Regions from separate parts of the Paenibacillus andongensis genome, predicted to be linked through region 1. Evidence: predicted binding sites of a transcription regulator. Region 1 holds the regulator's gene; each other region holds the start of a gene.
The links. Region 1 encodes NrdR, which represses ribonucleotide reductase genes. Its sites were predicted from a motif close to AACACNATATATNGTGTT; they were not measured.

Region 1 (7,874 bases):
CGAAAGGGAGAAATATGAGCAATTCTACAAATCCTTCGGCCGTCAGCTCAAATTCGGTGTCTACAGCGATTACGGAAGCCATAAGGACGTCTTGCAGGATCTATTGATGTTCCATTCCTCCAAGGAGAAAAAGCTGGTTACGCTCGACGAGTACGTAGCAAGAATGCCGGAAGATCAGAAGTACATTTACTACGCTTCCGGTGAATCGATGGAAAGAATCGATAAGCTACCACAAACAGAGCTTGTCACTGATAAAGGCTATGAGATTTTGTATTTCACCGATGATATCGATGAATTCGCGATCAAAATGATCATGACCTACAAAGAAAAAGAGTTTAAATCCGTTTCAAGCGGCGATCTTGGTATTGAAGTTGATGACAACCAATCAGAAACCGATGCTGACAAAAATGACAACAAAGAGCTTTTCGATTATATGAAAAATCTGTTGTCAGGCAAAGTTTCAAACGTAAAAGCATCCAAGCGTCTCAAAAAACACCCTGTGTGCTTATCGACAGACGGCGATGTGACGATCGAAATGGAAAAAATCTTAAATGCGATGCCGAATAATCCTAACGTGAAGGCTGAGAAGGTACTGGAAATCAACATCAATCACGAAGTGTTCGCATCCTTAAAAGACGCATATGACAAAGATAAAGAGAAGCTGAATCTTTATACAGCCCTGCTGTACAATCAAGCGCTCTTAATCGAAGGTTTGCCTCTTCAAGATCCAGTTGAATTCACGAACGATATTTGCAAAATCATGGTTTAATATATCAAAGCACTACAACGATGACACTGTTGTAGTGCTTTTTTTATACGATCAACCACTCTTATAGTCGGGAAAGGTTTCCTTTACCTCATATTGTTTCTTCGAGTCCGAGTTTGCATACACATAAGCCAATAACCGATCTTGATCAATTCCCAGAGAGCTAGCCACTTTTACGATATCTAATTCATAAGAAATGCTTGGAATTTGATTGGACTTGACGGACATATGCTTCAACCATCCTTCGAATAATGTAATTAATGGAAACTCAATCCGTAAATATGATATAGTTTTCTTACAAACATAAATCGGTACGATAAAGGCAAAACCACTGAAAAGTGGTGACGCAAAGCTACAGGGACTAAAATGGCATTCTTGAATGTCCAAAATGTCAGCCAGCTACCGCCTCCGTCCGATTGTATGTAGAAAGACTAGGAGGGAACAAAGATGATGGGAAAAATTACGGTGGATGGTAGAATGAGTTTAGATGTACAGCAATTAATTGATAACTTGCATCTTCCAGAAAGTGATCTTTTGGATATGTTCTCCTTTAAGTTTGATAACAACGTTTTAACGCAGGATGAAGCTATTCGGTTTATTCATTTTCTCAGAAGTGAACTGGACAAACGGACTCAATAAAGGAATTATGCACGAAAGCATACAAAAATACAGTCGGTTGATGTCTAAAGATTTATTTTTTTCAAATAAATTTTAATCGCATGATTGCTGATTTCACGGGAAAAACTAAGAAAAGACAACGGGAATCCCGCTGTCTTTTTCTTAGTTTTTGTCATATTTAGAGATTAATTTATTCATTTTGGCTTTATTTATCCCGGAGCAGTCCGGTGTCATGCTTTCCCAATATTTGCGTAAGCTCCTTCAAGAACATATTTATGTCCTTAAACTGTCGGTATACGGAGGCAAAGCGAATGTACGCCACTTCATCGACGGGGTACAGCTGTTCCATGACGATTTCTCCAATGCTTAAACTATCCACTTCAGCGTGAGCCGTGGTGCGAAGCTGCATTTCCACTTCAGATACCATCATCTCAAGCCTCTCCATCGATACCGGGCGCTTCTCACAAGCTCGAATCAAGCCTCTTAATACTTTCTCTCGACTAAATTCTTCCCTACTTCCATCTTTCTTAATCACGATTAAAGGCGTTTCTTCCACCATCTCAAATGTGGTGAATCTTCTTGCGCACTTCTCACATTCTCGACGACGACGAATCGATTTGTTTTCATTGGCTGAACGTGAATCAAGAACTTTCGTACCGGAATAGTCACAGAACGGACACTTCATTCGCTATCTCTCCTTTCTCTTCTTTCTCTTCTTTGATCTATTACCATATGTTACATGTCATGAACTTAGGAGATATGCACACAATACTATTACCAAACGACAAGGAGGTGAACAGACATGGGCGCAGGACAATCCCGCAGCAGCAATACATTAGTCGTTCCTCAAGCTAACGCAGCGTTGGATCAGTTGAAATACGAAGTAGCTCAAGAGCTAGGTATCGCCATCCCTCAAGATGGATATATGGGCAATATGGCTACTCGTGATGCTGGTTCTATTGGTGGTAACATCACTCGTCGACTGGTACAAATCGCAGAACAATCCTTGGCTGGTCAATTCAAGTAATCTTGAAGATTAGCTAATGAATCTGCAAAACAGGAAGTATTGGACTCTAAGCCCCCACAAGGAGCTAGTCCAATGCTTCTTTGTTTATGAAGAGAAGGTAGTCTTCTTCCCCCATTGCTCCGAGTATAGCTTCGTGTATTTCTCGTAATAATAGAGCACTCGCTGCACATAATGACGTGTTTCTCCGAATGGTATTTGATTAATATGCGCTTCCGAACCATCCCAGATGTCATTTTGCTTCCATTTATTCACATTCCCTTGACCTGCATTATAAGCCGCAATCGCATAAATTAAATTACCATTATAATGCTTTTTTAGCCAGCTTAAATACCAAGAACCAAGATTAATATTTACGTCCACTTTTAATAAATCTTCCTGCACATGAGGACCTAAATTCGTAGATTCTACAATCCAGTCTGCTGTGTCAGGCATAAGCTGCATCAGGCCAAGTGCGCCTTTTCTTGACTCCAAATGATATTTGTAATTCGTCTCAACTTTAATAATCGCAGCAATTAAAAATGGATCTATATTGTGTTTCGCCGCGCTCTGCCTAATTTCCTGCTCAAAGTAGATCGGGTACAGCTTTCTTCCGATAAAATCGCTATTCATAAAGAGAACCAGAACAAAAAAGACAAGAAGCAAGGCAAAAACTCTTTTTTTTCGTAAAAAGGTCATGAAAGCCCCTTCTCTAGCCAAAACCGCTCCACTTCAGCGAAAGTTTCTTCCCAAGTACCGCTGTTGTCAATGACAACATCCGCGTATTTACGTTTCTCCTCAATGGACATTTGAGCTTCAATGCGATTATTCGCCGCACTTTCCGTCAGTCCATCTCTTTGCATAAGCCGCTCCAACTGGATAGAACGCGGCACATAAACAACCATAACCTCATGAAACATGAAGGATAAATTAGATTCGATTAATAAAGGGACATCGACCACAACAAGCTTGTCCGGGAACTGCCTTTCATAGGCTTCCATCTGTTCGCGTATTTGTGCACGAATTGGCGGATGTAGAATACTTTCCAGCTGCTTGCGCGCCTCGGTATTCCCAAAAATGATCTCGCCAAGCTTCTTGCGATGCAGTGAGCCGTCTGGCTGAAGAACGGCTTGTCCAAAATGTGCAGCAACCTGTTCAAGAACAGGGCTGCCGGGCTCAACGACATCGCGGGCTATCATATCCGCATCTACTAATAGGGCGCCGCGGCTAACCAGCATGGTGCTAACCGTACTTTTGCCGCAAGCGATTCCTCCTGTTAACCCGATATTCATGGGTATCTCTCCTAATCGTTTTCCACTCGGAAAACTTTCTCATATCCCAAGGATTTACGAAATGAATGACTTCCTAGTAAAGAGAAATGCTATAACATTTTCAAAAGTCCCATGATGATGAGTACACATCCCGGAAGTACAGACAGTTTCTTCATCCAATTCATCTCCGAATACCGTAAACCAAACCGCAAACCAATTGCAATAAATGAACCACTTGATATCGAAATGACAGAAGCCGTTAACAGTGGAACGAATCCAATTAATGCGGCTCCAATGCCTGCACCGAACGCATCTAAAGATAACGCCAAACCAAGCAAGGTAGCCTCTGAAGCTGAAATATTACCCGATTTGTCAACGTCTGCTATGGATGGTGTGCGCAAAATTTGAATAACCAGTCCGAAGCGTTTCAGCTCAATATTCAATATTTCCTTCGTTCGCTGCAAAGTATCAAACGTTAGAATCTCTCCAGAACCAGTGTGCTTCCCCTCTGATGAAGGTTGAACACTGCTTATTGATGCTTGATCTACAGATAAGACTCCCTCTCGTTCCTGTTTCTCTTGCGACTTTTGTTGTCTCGTTTGTACTAATGCCCAGATACCAATCCCGATCAAGACAAGAGCACCGATACGCTTAGCTACCAAGGGAGACATGAAGGAAGACATCAGAACACCGATCTGCATCGAGCTGTAGATAATGATACCTGACCAAAGCGATATAATCGCAATAGATAGGAACGGAATTCGTATTTTACGTAAGCCATACATCACTCCGACGCCGAAGCCGTCCAAAGAAACTGCGAAAGCAAGAATAAGTAGTGAAACTACAGGAAGCATAATACCCCTCCTAAGAGTTTTACCTAGAAACTAGCTTATAAGCCGTTAATCTAGGCTAAGTACTCCATATCATATGGGAAGGGCAGGCTTCACGTGCCTATTTCTCTAACTTCTTTCGGGTTCTCGTCTTCTTTAGCGGTTGACAGGTTGGGCAAATATGCGTACCTCTGCCGCCAACAACGGTCTTATAAATCTCGCTCCCGCATGTTTTACACGGTTGAGACTGTCGGCCATAAATGTTCAGTTGATGCTGGAACAAGCCAATTTCGCCTTGTCCATTCACGTACGATTTAATCGAGGATCCTCCCACTTCAACCGATTCACGAAGCGTACGAATGATGGCGGAGTGAAGGAGTTCGAGCTCCGTCTTGCTCAGTGAAGAGGCTTCGCGTTCGGGATGGATGCCAGCCAAGAAAAGGGACTCGTCTACATAAATATTCCCGATTCCCACGATATATTCTTGATTGAGCAGCAGTGGTTTAATCTTCGTCGAACGATGAGCGATCCGGTCTCGAAAAGCCTCGAAGGTGAAGTCTTCATCTAACGGCTCAAGTCCGAGCTTATGCAGAGGAGGCTGCGTGAGCTCTTCGCCCTTGGGGAACAGATGCATCGTTCCAAATTGTCTAACATCCTTATAGCGGAGCTCGCTGCCATCGGTGAAACGGAACAACACATGGGTGTGCGGCTCCAACGGATCTTCACCGTCATACAGGCCGTACCGTCCTTCCATACGCAGATGCGAAACCATGACGTAATCGGTAAGTATGAAGCGCAGAAATTTCCCTCTGCGTTCTATGGTCTCAACGGTCTGACCTTGCAGCATAACCTCAAACATATGAATATCGTCCGGCTTTTGGATAATGCGAGGCAGTCTGACCTGAACATGCTCAATCGTTTTACCGGTGATTAAATTGTTCAGCGTTCGTCTGACCGTTTCGACTTCGGGTAGTTCAGGCACGGATGTTCACCTCTTTTTGTGTTGTTAATTGTGATTGAGAGGCTGAGGTGCCAGATTGGCTCGCTCAGCGGTAAAATCCGATCGGCTCACCGATTCGGCGTGCTATTACTTAGCGTCATACCAAGTAAGGCCGAAGTCAACATCCGCGCTCAGCGGGACATCCAGCTTAAGGGCTGAGGCCATGACTTCCGGTACTACGCGGCGCATGGTCTCCAGCTCCTCTTCTGGGACTTCAAAGACAAGCTCATCGTGTACTTGAAGCAGCATGCGGCTTTTGAGTCCATCTTGTTTCAAACGGTCGGCCATCTGAACCATGGCCAGTTTAATGATATCGGCAGCCGTACCTTGAATCGGCGTATTCATGGCTGTTCGTTCTGCAAAGGAACGAAGATTAAAGTTCGATGCTGTGATCTCGGGAAGATAACGGCGGCGCTGCAGCAAGGTCGTGACATAACCGTCCCTGCGAGCATCCTTCACGATCTCATCCATATATTTGCGAACCCCTTGGAATACAGCAAAGTATTGTTCAATGAACTGAGCTGCATCCCTGCGGGTAATGTCTAAGTTCTGGGACAAGCCGTAGTCGCTGATGCCGTAAACGATCCCGAAGTTGACGGCTTTGGCCTGACGGCGCATGTTCGCGTCGACAGCGCTCTCTTCCACCCCGAAGACGTCCATGGCCGTCTTCGTGTGGATGTCCATATTCTGAAGGAACGCTTCCTTCAGATTGTCATCCTGCGAGATGTGCGCAAGCACGCGCAGCTCGATCTGTGAGTAATCCGCAGCAAGCATGTACCATCCTGGCTCGGATGGAACGAATACCTTGCGGATCTTACGCCCCTCCTCCAGACGAATAGGAATATTCTGGAGGTTCGGGAACTGGCTGCTGAGCCGGCCCGTGGCGGCAATCGTCTGCCGGTAATAGGTGTGCACCTTACCGGTCTCTGGCCGCACCTCTTTGAGCAGCCCCTCGACGTACGTCGATTGCAGCTTCGCGAGCGAGCGGTAGTTCAGAATCTCCCCTACGACTTCATGGTAGGGAGCAAGGCGCTCAAGCACCTCGGCATCCGTCGAGTAGCCGGTTTTGGTCTTCTTCCAAGCTGGCAGCCCCAGCTTCTCGAACAAGATCTCGCCAAGCTGTTTCGGCGAGTTGATGTTGAACTCTACGCCGGCGAGCGTATAGATTCGGGTCATGATCGCATCCAGCTTGCTTGCAAGCTCCACGCCGAACGCTTTGAGGCCCTCGGCATCCAGTGCGATGCCGCGCAGCTCCATCTCCGCGAGCACGCCCGCGAGAGGCAGCTCTAGCTCGTAGAAGAGGCTATGCATCTCGCTCTTCTCCAGCTCTTCGCGCAGCACCGGCACGATGCGCGCAATGGCCATCGCTTTTCGACCCAAGTGGTCACTAAGCGCAGCAAGCTCAGGCAAGCGGAACTTCGCTCCCTTGCCGAACACTTCCTCGTCCGTCTTAACGCCCGGCAAGCCGTACTTGCCCGTCAGGCCGCTCAAGCTAAGATTCGACTCTGTCGGGTCGAGTAAGTAAGCGGCCAGCAGAGCATCGAAGTCCACTCCTTTGAGGTGGACATCTTGCCAAGCCAGTACCAGCTGGGCACGGTGCTGGTCGAAGAGCTGCTTCTTCTTGGAATCATCGCCTAGCCAAGTACGCAGCGGCTCGCCCGCTTCACTCTTCAGAAGCTCTAAAGGCACGAAGTAAGATGTATTCGTTTCCCCATCAAACGTAAACCAGACTACACCAACCACCACCGCTTGGTGCGGATTTTCCCCTACAGCCTCAACATGGATCGCTGCGTTATCGCCTAATTTGCCAATCAGCTCATCCATGTTGTCTTTCGTTACAACAACCGCATTCAAACTCTCGACAACTTGTTCCTCCGCTATGCTGCTTGGACCGAAATCCATCTTCTCTAAGAGGGATTTGAATTCCAGCTTGCGGAACATACTGGATAAAGCTTGTCCATCAAAACCATCATAACGGAAGACATCCCACTCCGTTTCCATCGGCACCTCACGGAAAATGGTCGCGAGTTCTTTACTCATGATGGCACTTTGTGCATGCTCCTCGACTTTTTCCTTCATTTTGCCTTTGAGGCTTGATGCATTAGCAAGCACTTCTTCAACGGTTCCAAATTCATGCAGCATCTTGAGTGCCGTTTTTTCCCCAACACCCGGAATACCTGGGATATTATCCGACGTATCGCCCATCAACCCTTTGAGGTCGATAATTTGCGCAGGCGTGAGGCCGTATTTTTCTTTTATTTCAGCAGGGTTATAAAGATCAACTTCACTAATTCCTTTCCGAGTGATCGCAACGGTCACATGCTCGGAAGCCAGCTGCAGCATATCCTTATCTCCCGAAACGAGAAGCACCTTCTCGCCTCTTTCA
Region 2 (7,874 bases), 280 kb from region 1:
CAACGTTGAAGTAAAAAACTAAAGAGCGGCTTTCTCCGCTCTGTTTTAAAAAAAAAAAAAAACTTCCATCCACATTATTAAATTTTTTTACTTTAATTTTGTTTATTGATTACCAAAATAGTCCTTTGGTAAACTCACCAATGAAATGAAGTTAAAAAACAAACCTAGACCAATATGGGTCTAGGTTTGTTTATCAACTGTGTATTTTTATACATTTCCATGCATAATTCAAGATTTGAAACAAAACCTACAAAAATATTTGAAACATTTATAGTTATTTATGAAAAATAACAAAAACCAGGGCTCCCGCCCTGGTTCAATCCTAAGAACACCTGCTGTACCCGCAGTTGATGCAATTCTTGCACCCTTCGCTGTTCACCAGCGAAGCGGATCCACACGACGGGCACAGGTCCTTCGGCGCAGCGCTAGCCGCGCTGCCGCCATGACCTGTGTGCCCAACTTCCAGAACCGGTGCTGATGCTGGCGCATCCAGCACTTCACTCGTCGCGGTCACGTAGTTCCGCGCGTCGTCTTGCTCGTTCATCACTTCGTCGTGCTGCTCGAGCGCTTTGGCAACCGCGTCTGCGATGGACTCGACGCGGTTGTTGCCGAAGCCAATGGCGCCGGAACCGCCAATGCCTTTCAAGTGCTTCACGAGCAGCTTCACTTTATCCCCGTGATCGCCATAACGCAGGAACAAGGAGCACACGCGGCCGAGTGCTTCGGACATTGCGAACACGTCGGATCCCGCTTTTCCTACGTTGAGGAAGATTTCACTCGGCGTACCGTTCATATCATTAATCGTGATATACGCCATCCCGAACGGTGTATTCACTTTATACGTTGCACCGCGTAGAATTTGTGGACGACGCTTGTATTGTTTATCGAATACTTGCTCCGTCTTCGCATCCACATCTACAGCTAGTTTACCTGATAGATTTGTAAAGCTCTCTTCTTCTTTCACGGCTTCCGCGGCAACAGCCACTGGAGCTGCTTCTGCTTTCTTCTCTTCCTTTTTGTCCGCGCTTGTACTCAATACTTGCACATCACGGCTGCCATCACGGTAGATGGTCACGCCCTTACAACCTAGATCGAAAGCCAACTCATACAAGCGTTTCGTTTCTTCCACGGTGAAGTCTGCAGGACAATTGGCTGTTTTGGAGATCGAGCTGTCTACCCATGTTTGAATCGCAGCTTGCGCTCGGATATGATCTTCCGCAGTCAAGGTCATGGAGGTTACGAAGTAGTCCGGCAGATCTTGACCCGGATTCGCATCTTTCCACTCCTGTGCGATTGGCACATATTGTTTATCAAAACCAAGGCGGCTTTGACGATAATATTCAAATGCAAAGTAAGGCTCAATTCCCGTCGATGTACCCACCATGGTCCCCGTACTTCCAGTTGGAGCTTGGGTAATTACTGTTACATTGCGCATACCATTTTGCTTAATCGCTTCGCCAACTTCTGGGAATACTTTCGTCATGTTTTTCATAAAGCCGCTCTCGAGGAACTTATCTTCAATAAACTCTTTGAAAGACCCTTTTTCACCGGCAATTTCAGCCGAAGCCAGATAAGCTTCTCTTGCCATAAAGCCATAGATTTTGTCCAAAAATACAAGCGATTCCGGACTTCCATATCGAATTTTCAATTTAATCATCAGTTCAGCAAGGCCCATAGTACCTAATCCTACGCGGCGCTCGCCTTGTTGATTCGTACGATTTTCTTCAAAATGATAAGGTGTCTTATCGATAACATTATCAAGAAAGCGAGTCGAATAACGAACGACTTTGGCCAAATCTGCCCAATCCACATCATGATTCTCCGCGTCATAAAACTTAGATAGATTAATAGCAGATAAGTTGCAAACGCCCCAAGCCGGAAGCCCCTGCTCCCCGCATGGATTCGTACAAATAATCGGATTAAAGTACCAACTGTTGGACATTTGGTTGTAGTATTCCAGGAATACAACACCAGGCTCAGCCGATTTCCAAGCGGACTCAATGATCGTATGCCAAACATCACGTGCTCTTACCGTGCGATAAGGCTTGACGGATTTACCCAGTTTTTTCCAAGCATCTAAGTTGCCATCCCATTTATCGTTGTAATCAGGGTCCGTCGTATCCGGGAAAACAAGCTCCCACTCGAGATCTTCCTTAACGGCTTTCATAAATCCATTGCTTACACAAACAGATAAATTTGCGTTCGTAATTTGACCCATCGTTGATTTCACTGTAATGAAATCCTCAAGATCTGGGTGCCAGTCGTTAATCATGAGCATAAGCGCTCCGCGACGGCTGCCGCCTTGTTCAATTAAGCCTGTTGTATAGCTGAACAAACCACCCCAAGAAACAGCACCGCTGGATGATCCATTAACACCTTTCACAACTGATCGACGTGGACGAAGGGAAGAGAGATTGATACCAACTCCACCGCCGCGTGACATAATTTCCGTCATTTCCGAGAGTGTGCTCATAATTCCGCCTCGGCTATCGTGTGGAGACGGGATCACATAGCAGTTAAATAAGGTCAGTTCATCACTTGCATCGGCACCAGCAGCAATACGTCCGCCTGGTACAAGCTTCCAATCATCAAGAATATATCTGAATTTATCTGTCCATTCTTTACGTTTCTCAGGGGTTGCTTCGACGGATGCCATTGCACCTGCCAAGCGGTTCCACATTTCTTCCGGTGTCTTCTCAATATTTAAAGTGAGCTTTTCCACTGCAGATTCAACAGTCTCGCCACTTCTTGTCTTTACTTTAACGATATTGCCATTACGACTGATAATTTCGCCAACTTCTTTGGCTGGGAATTTAGGGTCATCCTTCGTCAAAACGAGAACCGTATCGCCCACCTTGGCCAAACTCGTATCCGCATTTTTGAGTGCATAACGATCCAAAAATATTTTCTCGCTTAATCCATCCAGCTTCTTATTAGACTGTACAATCCCCATCCATAATTCCCTCCCAATAAGCTACATACTCAGCTACAACTAAAATTAAAGTTACTTTATGAAGTTTATGTAAAATTACAATATATGGTGTGCGAAATTCATTATACCTCACTATATATTGATCTTCTAATAGCTAAAGAACCAAATTTCGTTATTAAGACAACCCTTCATCATATTAGCTAATCCTTACTTACTAATTCTCTCTTTTTCGCGGTCTGAACAACTAAATTTAATCATTCAACCAAGCAAGATGAGATGCCCTTTACAGCTCGTTTTGACGTTCGTTAATTCCTCTGCTAACCTATAAATAGGATAACACATTTTATTTCTTTTTAGAACATTTGTTCGATAAATACTTTTGTGAAAATATGGGATAAGGTTCCAATACTACATTCATAAGAAAACGCTTGAGGAGATGTTGGATATGTATTTCTTTAAAAATGAATTCGTCAACAAGAAGGACATTCTTCTTTCACCTGATGATCGTGGCTACTACTTTGGAGATGGGATATACGAAGTATTCCGTGTATATAACGGGAAAATTTATGAGCAAGCTCCTCATATGCAGAGACTCCAAAGAACCGCAAGTGAAGTGCGGATAGAACTACCTTTTTCGATTGAACAAATGGGTCATATTCTCACACAGCTTATTGAAAAGAATGGTCTCAATGAAGGCACTGTTTATATGCAAATTACCAGAGGCGAAGCTCCCCGGGCACATCCTTTCCCTGCTCAATCCGAGCCCGTTCTGATGGCCTACTGCACAGAGGTGCACAGACCCCTTGCTACGATACATAATGGCATTAACGCAATCACATTAGAGGATATCCGCTGGCTGAGATGTGATCTCAAAACACTTAATCTTCTCCCCAATGTTATGGCCAAACAAGCAGCGCTTGATCACGGGGTGCAAGAAGTTGTGCTGCATCGCAGTGGCACCGTCACAGAATGCAGTGCCTCTAACTTGATGATGATCAAGGATGGCGTACTCTACACACACCCTGCTAACCATTTGATCCTTCATGGTATCACTCGGGCTGTCGTTTTGAGGTTAGCTCTTTCACAGAATATCACAGTTAAAGAAGAACCTTTTACGACGGAGCAGCTTTTGTCGGCTGATGAAGCTTTTATCACTGGAACTACCGTGGAAATTACTCCAATTTTACAGATCGATGGTAAGGCAATTGGAACCGGCGCACCAGGTCCGATTACACGTACTCTGCAAAGTGAGTTTGAACGCACTTTTGCCCAGTAGACAAAAAAGCACGATCCTTTCTTAGAAAGGTCCGTGCTTTTTTGCATTTTCGTGCTTTTAACGACGCAAATTCCACTCATCCGTGCCATATTTCTCACGTACAAGTTGCTCAGAAAGTTCAATTTCATAAGGTGTCAATGTCTCCTCAACAAGCTCCACACCAAGCCCCATTGCGATCTCACGGCGGAATGCTTCCTCCACTTGTTTGAGCGTTACCGCCTCTTTCCCTTGCGCTCGAAGCAGCTCGTTAATCGCAACAGCTTTCTTCAAAAAGCTCGTCTTCATCCGATCCGCAACCTTCTCGTTGGAGAAACGCAGCATCCGAAATAGCTGATCCGTATCCATGTCGAGCAGGATGGAGCCGTGCTGGAGTACGACATTTTTTTGCCTAACCTGCGCACTGCCGGCGACTTTGCGTCCCTCAACAACCAGCTCATACCAGGAGGGGGAATCGAAGCAGGCCGCTGATCCGGCGGATGCGTACTTCTCTTTCTCCTCATCACTCGCAAGCTGCACCATTTCTGCGCCCAGCCCTAGCGCCCGAAATCCTTGCAAAAGCCCCTCGCTCAGCACGCGATAGGCTTCCGTCACATTGCGCGGAATGCCCGGATAGTCCTCAGCAACAATAATGCTATACGTCAGCTCCTTATCGTGTAAAACAGCTCTCCCGCCGGTCGGGCGCCGTACGAAGCCAATTCCCTCATTTGCTACCGCTTCCTGATCGACTTCCGATGCCTTTTGGAAATAGCCAATCGACAGCGTTGCTGGATTCCATCCGTAGAAACGCACTGTTGGAGGAACGATTCCCTCGCTGTGTGCGGTCAGTATTGCTTCATCTAATGCCATATTTTCAGCAGGAGAACGATCTCCTGTATGTATGAATCGCCATGTCGTCATCTCTTTCTGTCACCCTTTCCCACATTGCTATCTGAAGACAACCTATATCATATCATAAAATCGTACAAACTTACGATGTTAGTATCGGTGGAGAGGCGATGCAAATGTGCAGCAATGCTTCCAAATACGCTGCTACAGACTGAATTTGATACACTTTTTACATCGATTCCGGTTTCGCGCCGCTTGGTGGACTTTTAACTTCGATACTGTTCACGACAACTTCCATGGAAAAGTTATGAAAGCGCCTCTTCTGGACATACTAACACGTATTCGACGAATTGCGGGTGAGCTCTGAGCCATATATCGGATATGACTCCCAACACCAGCAAGACAGTTTTGCCGCGCAAAACTTAGCTTAAGCTTACGAAGTTAGTTTTCAAACGAAAACTCAGCTCACGCTTACGAAGATAGTTTTCTTACGAAAACTTTAAGGAGGGCACATCAATGCGTCAACATGAACAGCAAGAGAACATTCGCCCCATTCATAATCAGCTTGATATGCACTTTGAGAGGGACTGGTTTACTGAGCTGGATAATCGTGTGCGCGGAGGTGGTCCATGGGACGACTGGACGCTGTACCAGCTAGCCTACGAATCGGAGGAATCGGGGCTTATTTCGACGTTTGACGAGATGCAGTGCCTAGTCCATCTAGGGCAGCTTGAACCTATGGCGCATCAGATTGATACGGCGAAACGTGTGCTTAACGAGATGCGGGGTCGGGCTATTTTGGCCGATGAAGTTGGGCTTGGGAAAACGATTGAGGCTGGTTTGATTTTAAAAGAATACATGATCCGCGGCTTGGTCAGAAAAACGCTTATCCTCGTACCCGCTTCTCTTGTGCTGCAATGGGTCCGGGAATTGAATAGCAAATTCGGCATTCCAGCTGTCGCTCATAAAAAAGCCTATATGTGGAAGCAAAGCGACGTCATTGTGGCCTCTATGGACACCGCCAAACGTGATCCGCATCGCGAAATTGTCATGGGTCTTGAATATGACATGTTGATCGTGGACGAGGCCCACAAGCTCAAAAATAAGAAAACGACCAATTACACCTTCGTAAACGAGCTGCGTAAAAAGTACTGCCTATTGCTCACCGCCACGCCGGTTCAGAATGACCTGAAAGAGCTATTCAATCTCATCACCCTGCTCAAACCAGGTCAACTTGGGGTTCACAGCAGCTTCAAAACCAATTATGTGGTTGGTAAAAGGATACCGAAAAACGAAGGTCAGCTTCAACAGGAGCTATCCAAAGTTATGATTCGCAATCGTCGCGGCGACGGCGGCGTTCATTATACCAAAAGGATGGTTAAGAATATTCCGCTTACGCTCTCAAATGATGAACAGGCACTCTACGAGGGTGTAACGAATTTCGTTCGAACCAGGTACCAAGAGAGCTCCGGTGATCTCAGCAGTATGCTCTCCCTTATCACGCTGCAGCGCGAAGTCTGCAGTTCTCGGGACGCCGTCTTCATCACGCTCGTCAATTTGTTTAAGAAAACTGCCGAGGACTCGCCGCAGCGCGCCAAAATATGGGAGCTTGTTGAGCTGATTCGCAGTATCAAAGCGAACACCAAAGCCGAGACCACGATGAAGCTCGTACAAGAAATTAATGATAAAGTCATCATTTTCACTGAATATCGCGCTTCCCAAGAGTATCTACTCAATTATTTGAAGGAGCATAAAATAACAGCTGTCCCCTATCGAGGCGGTATGAATCGCGGTAAAAAAGATTGGATGATGGATTTATTCCGTAATCGGGTACAAGTCCTTGTCGCAACAGAGGCTGGCGGCGAGGGGATTAATCTACAATTTTGCCATAACATGATTAATTTCGATTTGCCTTGGAACCCTATGCGTGTTGAACAGCGAATTGGCCGTGTGCATCGACTTGGACAAACGCAGGATGTCAACATCTATAACCTTTCCACTCGAAACACGATTGAAGAGCATATTCTTTCTTTGCTGCACGAGAAAATCAATATGTTTGAGCTCGTTATCGGTCAACTCGATACCATCCTCGAGAAAATCGAGAAAAAAGGCTCACTCGAAACATCCTTGTTCCGCATGGTCATGGAGGCAGGCTCCAGTGAAGACATTCGCAGAAAGATCGATGAGCTAGGTCATTCGTTTATCGAGGTCAAATCGGAAATAGAACAAAATCCCGTATACGGGGCAGCCTTCCAAGGTATTCTTGATGCTGTTGGCGGTACGCAAAACATCGAGGTAAGGCCATGAATAAACGCAACATTCATACATTCGTCATGCGCTTTCTAGAAGCTTATAACTGCACGATTCTAGAGAAATCACCGGCTTACGTCACTGTAAAGCTCTCTCCTGAGGCAGATAGAGAGATGACAGGACGCCCTTACTATTGGAGCTTCGTAGAACGAACAGGGGCTGCTGCCGAAACGATGACCTATAAGTTCATCTTCGATCCTGAACAAATGAAGCTGGAGACGAAAGCGAAGTCCACCGCAGCAGCTGTCAAAAGCCCACCAAATGTGGGGGCGCCAAGCCAAGGTCAGGGCCACGGTCAGAGCCAGAGCCAAGCTTCCCAGCCACCCGATGGAAATTCAGACAGCATTCTTGGCCGCTATTTCGGCTTCGTACCTACGACTGTCATCTCCCAGCGGCTTCCGCAGGACGAAGTGACCTTCGGCAGTAGGCGTCTGGAACAAATGTTCACGATTGTCCGTGAACGCGGACGATTCGTTCATTTGTTCGAGGAACCCTTCCCGATGAGTGCTACCTTTCAAGCTGCGCTTGTCT
Region 3 (7,874 bases), 410 kb from region 1:
CCCATTTATGGCGAAATGGCCTCTATGAAGCCCAATTTGTTGTACATTACATTATGAAACAATCAGAGGAGAGAGGTTTTTTACAACATCTTCTGAACAACAAAGGACCTGACGAAAACCGTCAGGTCCTTCTGTATATTCAATCCCCAAAAAGGAAATCATCATCCGTCAACGCTTCAACGTGAATCGTGCGGACATAGCCGTTCCCTTTTTTCGAGAAAAAGTCATGCTGCTTCGTCTTCGTGCTCAGACCGTTAAGAACAATCGGATTAATATCCTCTTCTTCGAACATGGGATCTACACCCAAGTTCATGAACGCTTTATTCGCATTGTAGCGTAAGAAAGCTTTCACTTCTTCTGCCAAGCCCAAAGATCCGTAGAGACTTTCAGTATAGCTTTCCTCATTGGCATGAAGCTCCTTCAGCAGGGCGCACAATGTCGCATACGCCTCATCCTGCTCAGCAGGGCTTAACTCTGCATAAACCTCTTGTGCCAATACACCGATATACAGACCGTGAATACTCTCATCGCGTAAAATCAAATCGATGATTTCACCACTGCTCGTCATTTTACCCTGTCCGGCTAAGTAAAGCGGATAATAGAAGCCGCTATAGAACAAGTAGCTTTCGAGCAGGACAGATGCTGCCATAGCCAAATACAGCTCTTTAGGAGTTCCAATGTTTTCGTAGAAATGGGAAATCTTATTTGCCTTGAACTGCAAGTAAGGATTGCGTTCCACCCAAAGGAACAGCTCATTGATTTCTTCCGTTGTAGACAACGTGGTGAAAATACTGCTGTATGACTTCGCATGTATTTGTTCCATCATACCCATGAAGCTTAGCACAGCTTTGCGCTGGAGCCCATCGACATGTTCAAGAATCTTCGGCATGCCAACGCCGCCTTGCATGGTATCGAGCAGCGTAAGGCCCCCGAGTACTTTCATGTAAAGCTCACGCTCCGCACCGCTTAATGTGATCCATGACATTTTATCATCAGATAATGGGATTTCCTCATCTGTCCAGAACTGCATAATATTTTGATTCCAGAAAGTGATCGTAAAATCATCATCGGGACGATTCCAGTTCACAGCTTTCTTGGCATTATTTAGGGTAGTGGCCGTACTCATATATTTTCAATCCCCTTCCAAATTACACCGAGCAGCTGACGCATTCCTCAACGGATAGCTGATTTGTTCGCGTGTAGTAGAGCGATTTAAGTCCTTTGTGTGCCGCATAGAGGTATAGTTTAGCAAGTTGTCTTGTTGAAACATCACTATTTACGTGCAAAATGGTTGAAATCCCTTGATCCACGTGCGTTTGAATTTCAGCAATAAGATCAAGAATCTTGAATTGGTCCATTTGATAAGCTGATTTATAGTAAAAGAAATTATCACGTGCCATGAAAGGCATCGGATAGTACGTTGTTGAGTTCGCGTATGTTCGAGTCTCGATAGGTTCTACAATCGGCATGACACTCGAAGTTGCATTTTGAATATAAGAAATACTTTGTGTTGGAGCTACAGCCAATCGGTAAGCATGATAAAGACCATTCACTTTTACATCTTCTTTTAACTTGGCCCAGTCGCTTGGTGATGGAATCGGCATTCCCTCAAACAAAGACTTCACTTTATCCGTAAGGGGACGGTAATCCGTTTCTGTGTACCGGTTGAAATAAGCACCATTCGCATATTCGGATTGCTCAAAGCCTTCAAAGGTTTGTCCCGACGATTTGGCAATTTCCATACTTTTCTCAATCGAATAATAGTTCATAGCCATGAAGAACGTACGGACGAAATCTTTGGCTTCATTACTCTCATAGCTAATTTTGTTCTTAGACAAGTAGCCATGAAGATTCATAACACCGAGACCAACAGAGTGCAGCTCACGGTTCGCTTTGGCAACACCAGGCGCATTGCTGATCGTCGTCATGTCACTAACAGAAGTCAAAGCAATCATGCCCTCGTGAACGGTTTCGCGCAGCTTCTTACGATCCATTACGTTGGCAATGTTCATGGAAGCCAGGTTACAGCTGATATCTCTAAGAATAAGGTCATCTTGACCGTAATCGTTGATTTCCGAAGTTTCTTGCAGTTGGAAAATCTCTGTACAGAGATTAGACATTTTAATCGTACCGATACCTTTCAGGGCATGATCCTTGTTGGCATTCGTACGGTTCATCATATATGGATAACCGGATTCCAGTTGGGTAGTCGCAATTTTAACTAGCATGTCACGCGCACTCATGACAACCTTCTTCTTCACTTTCGGATTGGCCAAAAGCTCATCGTACATGTCATCGAGATCGAGATCGTCCAAATGCTTACCATAGGCTTGCAGCACCGTGTAAGGAGCAAATACATGCAGCGGCTTGTTCTCTTCAGCCAACTTGTAGAACTTGTTCGGTACAATAAGACCGATGGATAATGTTTTCAGACGAGATTTCTCATCCGCGTTAATTTTCTTACTATCCAGGAACTCCATAACGTCCCAGCCGAAAATGTTATAGTAAGCAGCTCCTGAACCCTTGCGCTGACCCATTTGATCTGCATAGGAGAAGGCATCTTCCATGAGCTTAAGTACCGGCATTATCCCTTTTGCGGCACGTTCCACACCTTTAATGGATTCACCGCGTCCACGAAGCTTGGACAAGTTTACGGCTACGCCACCGCCAATTTTGGAAAGCTGCATGCAGGTAGCTAGTACGTAGTTAATAGAATTAAGAGAGTCGTCCATCTCTAGCAGGAAGCAGGATACCATTTCGCCTCGGCGGCTCTTACCTGCATTCAGGAACGTCGGTGTTGCTGGTTGCAAGCGTTGTTCCATCATTGAGACAGCCAGAACACGCGCTGTTTCTACGTTCCCACGTCCCAAGTACAAAGCAACAATCGCAACGCGATCCGGGAAATGTTCCAGATATAAAGACTTGTCATCACTGCGTAAAGCGTAATCTGTATAAAATTTCGAAGCTGCCATGTAGGAGGCGAACTCGAATTGATTATCGTGGGCCACTTGATAAACACTATTAACTTCGTCTTGCGTATAGCGCTCATATACGTTCTCGTAATAGTTATGATCGATCATATAACGAACTTTAGAAGAAGTATCGGGGAAAGTGAGGCTTTTACTGTGGACTTCCTTCATAAAAACTTCAACAGCTTCTTTATCCTTCTCTAGTTGGAAAAAGCCATCCGCTCCGCGTTGCATCAATAAATTATTCAGCTCAATGTGCCGCAATTGCATGTACCCCCTGAACAAATCGTTCTACGTCATTTTTGGTGCCGGATAACTCAAACTTCGTTAACACAGGCACATCGTACTGCTGTGAGATCGTATCTGCGCTTTTGGCAAATCCGTCTCCCCAGTTGCGGTTACCACTTGCTGCTACTCCGAGAAGACGAGAGGCATTGCTTTCTAAGAAAGAAGCTACCTTCTGAGGCACTTGACCAAATCCGGTTGTATAGGTAACAAGCACGAAAGGCTCGTCCATCTTCATCGCTTCCTCAATTTGAATCGCTGGCATTTTGAGCTTAGCAATAAATCGGCGAACATTTCCCGTCTTCGAATCGTAAGCAATCAGCATAGGTTTTCGTCTCTCCTAACACTCTCTTATTCTCTATCTAGTACCGCGTATGTAAGTAACCCTATATGTAGTAAACAAATGAATCATTCCGTGCACTCCAAGATGGAATACGCCATTGTCATTTCGACAAAATATGCGAATTTTAGGACCGCATAACCTAGGAAAAAGGCGTCAATCATGCGGTTTATCACGGATTTTGATTCTATTTTTTCACAAATTCTAGCGGTTGTGTGTATCGCTTTTTTTACGATATCTAGTTGATAGATTCAAATTTATATCAATATATTGTGTTTGTCAACGAGTAAAAAGCCTCATTTTGACTACTAAAATACGTAAACCTAGACAGGACGTGGCTCGGAAGGCTTTGAAAATATTTTTTCGATTTCGACTTGATTTTTTGAATTTGTCGAATACAAGATTAGGGCTTTGAGCTCACTAGATATTGATCCATTCCATTCCAAAATATAGGCTCATTAAGCCGTCTCAGAGTCCGTCTAAGGTCTTTGATAGTGAAGATGCCACATTCCTATCCAGAAACAAAAAAAGCTATTCACACGCACACGAGGGTGCCGTGAATAGCTTCATCTTATTTCTTAACCGTTGCGTTTTTGGAAATCGTTCATGAATTCAGCGAGCGCTTTGCATGAGGCATAAGGAACAGCATTATACGTAGATGCTCTCAAACCACCTACACTGCGATGACCCTTCAACCCAACAAATCCGTTCTGCTCGGTTTCCTTGATGAACTTCTTCTCGAGCTCTTCATCCTGCAAGCGGAACGTGATATTCATCGCGGAACGACTGCCCGCATCAACAGGTCCACGGTAGAAACCACCGCTTTGATCGATTGCGCTATAAATGAGACCTGATTTCTCAAGGTTATTTTTCTGAATGACAGCTAGTCCACCTTGTTCCTGAATCCATTTCAATACTAGGTTCATCATGTAGATGGAATAAACGGGTGGTGTATTGTACAGGGAATTGTTTTTGCTATGGATTTCGTAGCGAAGCATGGTTGGAATCGTTTTAGGCAGATCCTGTAATAAATCTTCCTTAACAATAACCACAGTTACACCAGAAGGACCTAGATTCTTTTGCGCACCTGCATAGATCATACCGAATTTAGAAACATCAACTGGACGGCTCAAGATATCGCTGGACATGTCCCCAATTAACGGCACATTCCCTGTATCCGGAAAGCTTTGGAACTGAGCGCCTTCAATTGTTTCATTCGAAGTCAGATGCAGATAAGCGGAATCCGGATGAATGTTGATTTCATGCAAGTCCGGAATTTTCATAAATTTCTGTTCTTTCGAACTTGCAGCGATGGCAACTTCTCCGAAAATGCTTGCTTCCTGAATAGCTTTCTCCGCCCATGCACCTGTAAGCACATAGCTGCCTACTTTACCTGGCTTTAGAAAATTAAGCGGAATCATGGCGAATTGTGTACTCGCACCACCTTGCAGAAATTGCACTTGGTACCCATCAGGGATGCTAAAAATTTGTTTCAACAATTGTTGTGTTTCATTATGTACTTGCTCGAACTCCGCGCTGCGGTGAGAGATTTCCATAATGGACATGCCGATGCCTTTAAATTCGACAAGCTCCTCTTGTGCTTTCTGCAGTACTTCGAGCGGTAATGCTGCAGGCCCTGCGTTAAAGTTATAGGCCCTATTTCCCATGAATGACCACACCTTTGCTTTTTGTATTATGGCTATGATAGCAATATTCTCTTCATGCATCAAGTAAAACCTCAGTTGGCAATGCTAGGAGAAGTACGAAGAAGTGAACAGATTTGGATACAAAAGGAGCTTAATTTACTTATGACATGGCTTGATACAATCGGAGAAAGTTCTACAAACGCTGTAAATTCTGAAAACTCTAACACCTCAAAATCCACGAATGCCTCAACGATTACAAACTCCAACACTTTAAGTTCAACGAACACCTCAAGTTCAACGAAAGCCTCAAGTTCAACGAACGCCTCCGAGATGTATCGGCTGTTCGTAGGCATTCGCCTCCCGCAAGACGTCCAGCGGGTGCTCGACATATGGAAAGGCAGCATCCAGAAGGTGCTGCCTTTCCAAAAGTGGACACATCCGCAGGATGTCCACGTCACGTTAAGCTTCCTCGGCGACGCATCCGCCGAGACGGCCGAAGCGCTGGCGGCCGACCTCCGCCAGCTTGCAGCAGCTGCGCAGCCGCTGACCCTGCACGCCGAGGGCCTCGGCGTGTTCGGACCTCCGGCTGCGCCGTCGATCCTCTGGGCGGGCATCGCCGGCGACCTCGATGCGCTGGCTGCGCTGCAGCGCGAAGTCGCGGGCGTCTGCGCCCGCCACGGCTTCCCGGCCGAGGCTCGCGCCTACCGGCCGCACCTTACACTAGCCCGCCGCTACCGCGCAGCGGCGGGGCCTTTCAAGCGCTCCGCCCTAGCGTCGGCTGAGGCGCCTGCCGGCGGCTGGCCCGTGTGGCAGGTAGAGGACATCGTCCTCTACCGCAGCCACTTGGGCCGTCAGCCGTCGTACGAGCCGCTAGGCGTATTCCCATTTGAGGAATGATTCCTGCTACTTGGAATTAATATCTTGTTTTTGTATAACTTTCAAGAATTCTACAAACAATTGAACCGATTGGATTTAATTAAAGAGGAGGAACCGATGTGCCCGAATGGATTGAAATTTTTTTAAAAACATTATTAGCGGTTGTCGTGCTTTTTGTTATGACAAAGCTGTTGGGTAAAAGACAAGTTTCTCAACTTTCCTTGTTCGAATACATAACCGGTATTACAATTGGTAATCTCGCGGCTTACATATCATTGGAGACAGATTGGTATTTAGGGTTAGTGTCCTTAGCCGCTTGGGTTGCGTGTTCATTAGGAATTGAATTTTTGCAGCTAAAAAGCAAAAAAATGCGGGATTTTATTGATGGTAAAGGAACCGTGCTCATTCGAGACGGAAAAATTTTGGAAGATAATTTAAAAAAAGAACGACTCACCACCGATGAACTTATGGAGCAGTTAAGAAAGAAATCGGCATTTAAAGTAGCTGAAGTTGAATTTGCGATCATGGAACCAGATGGGGATATTAATGTCCTATTAGCTCGAAAAAACCAACCGTTGACTGCCAAACATTTGGGCATCCAAGTTGCACCTGAAGAGGAACCCCAAGCAGTTATCATGGACGGTGAGATCATGGATGAAGCGTTAGCTACCATCGGTTTTAACCGGGGATGGCTTAAGACCGAACTAGATAAATTGGGTGTGACGATTGAAAATGTATTTCTAGGTCAAGTCGATTCTTACGGCCAATTGTATGTGGATTTATTTGACGACAAGATTATGGTACCTGTGCCACAGGAGAAAGCAAGCCTATTTGCAACTTTAAAAAAGTGCGAAAGCGATCTAATGCTGTTTGGGCTTACTACGAATAATAAAGCTGCCAAAGAGATGTATGAACAATGTTCGAAGCAAATGGAGGAAATCATCACACAATTGAAACCAGTACTTAAGCGTTAAAACTTTCAGTGCTTGACTAATCGAGCAGCGTCTGCGCTGTATGGTTACGGGCAAGCTCGAACATCCGCAGCAGCTGCTCTACGGTGTTTCGCTCTACCGAAAGCGGCGGCAGCTCGCCTTCGCCGAAGAACTGAGCGCCGGTCGTTTCCAGACCGGCTTCAAGTGCTTCCCCGCCCACCAACTCGCACAAGATGAACATCTTGTATACGTGGTTGGCCGAGGGTGGGTGCGCGTGGCGCTTCTTGTCGAAGACCGCCAGCAAACGTACCGGCTTGACGTCGTAGCCGGCCTCCTCGCGGGTCTCCTTGACGGCGACCTCCGACGGTGTGAGGCCGATGTCCGCCCAGCCCCCGGGCAAAGCCCAAGCACCGTCGGCTCTTTCCTTCACAAGCAGCAGCTTGTTCTCTCTCAATACGACGGCCCGAATATCCACTTTCGGCGTCTGATACCCCGTGTCGCTGGCGAATAAAGCTGTCACCTTATCGATCGGTGTCTCCGAGAAATAACTCATCATCTCCACGCTGATCTTGCGCAGCGCCTCGTATCGCTCCAAGTCATAACCATTCTCACCGTAGGTAAGCCCGGCTTGACTAATTGCCTGAATCTCTTTGGCCCAATCTAACCATGGGATGTTCATCCGTTCCCCAACTCCGTTTCGATATATGCTTTGATGCCGCTATAAATAGCAACCATCTCCTCAAGCTTCATCCGAACAAGCCCACTAGAAGAGGGACATACATAGTCGATCACACCTTCAACCATCGGATCTAGTTGACTCCCCCAA

Region 2: the regulator NrdR is predicted to act here: its motif matches at 3,028-3,045, upstream of NYR53_RS24575 (adenosylcobalamin-dependent ribonucleoside-diphosphate reductase).
Region 3: the regulator NrdR is predicted to act here: its motif matches at 3,854-3,871, upstream of nrdI (class Ib ribonucleoside-diphosphate reductase assembly flavoprotein NrdI).

The regions. Positions count from the first base shown of each region.
Region 1 is NZ_CP104467.1:5,758,002-5,765,875, forward strand. It holds gene htpG (molecular chaperone HtpG) at 1-769, shown strand, start outside; gene NYR53_RS25835 (hypothetical protein) at 821-994, opposite strand; cyclic di-GMP riboswitch class I at 1,078-1,173, shown strand; gene NYR53_RS25840 (hypothetical protein) at 1,214-1,405, shown strand; gene nrdR (transcriptional regulator NrdR) at 1,590-2,069, opposite strand; gene NYR53_RS25850 (alpha/beta-type small acid-soluble spore protein) at 2,187-2,411, shown strand; gene NYR53_RS25855 (lytic transglycosylase domain-containing protein) at 2,496-3,086, opposite strand; gene coaE (dephospho-CoA kinase) at 3,083-3,679, opposite strand; gene NYR53_RS25865 (MntP/YtaF family protein) at 3,769-4,512, opposite strand; gene mutM (DNA-formamidopyrimidine glycosylase) at 4,610-5,470, opposite strand; gene polA (DNA polymerase I) at 5,576-7,874, opposite strand, start outside.
Region 2 is NZ_CP104467.1:5,482,678-5,490,551, forward strand. It holds partial or broken gene NYR53_RS24570 (transposase) at 1-13, opposite strand, end outside; gene NYR53_RS24575 (adenosylcobalamin-dependent ribonucleoside-diphosphate reductase) at 323-2,953, opposite strand; gene dat (D-amino-acid transaminase) at 3,378-4,208, shown strand; gene NYR53_RS24585 (lipoate--protein ligase family protein) at 4,266-5,105, opposite strand; gene NYR53_RS24590 (DEAD/DEAH box helicase) at 5,550-7,340, shown strand; gene NYR53_RS24595 (YqhG family protein) at 7,337-7,874, shown strand, end outside.
Region 3 is NZ_CP104467.1:6,168,645-6,176,518, forward strand. It holds gene nrdF (class 1b ribonucleoside-diphosphate reductase subunit beta) at 140-1,126, opposite strand; gene nrdE (class 1b ribonucleoside-diphosphate reductase subunit alpha) at 1,149-3,233, opposite strand; gene nrdI (class Ib ribonucleoside-diphosphate reductase assembly flavoprotein NrdI) at 3,220-3,579, opposite strand; gene serC (3-phosphoserine/phosphohydroxythreonine transaminase) at 4,173-5,261, opposite strand; gene thpR (RNA 2',3'-cyclic phosphodiesterase) at 5,316-6,137, shown strand; gene NYR53_RS27580 (DUF421 domain-containing protein) at 6,236-7,090, shown strand; gene NYR53_RS27585 (NUDIX hydrolase) at 7,107-7,727, opposite strand; gene NYR53_RS27590 (mismatch-specific DNA-glycosylase) at 7,724-7,874, opposite strand, start outside.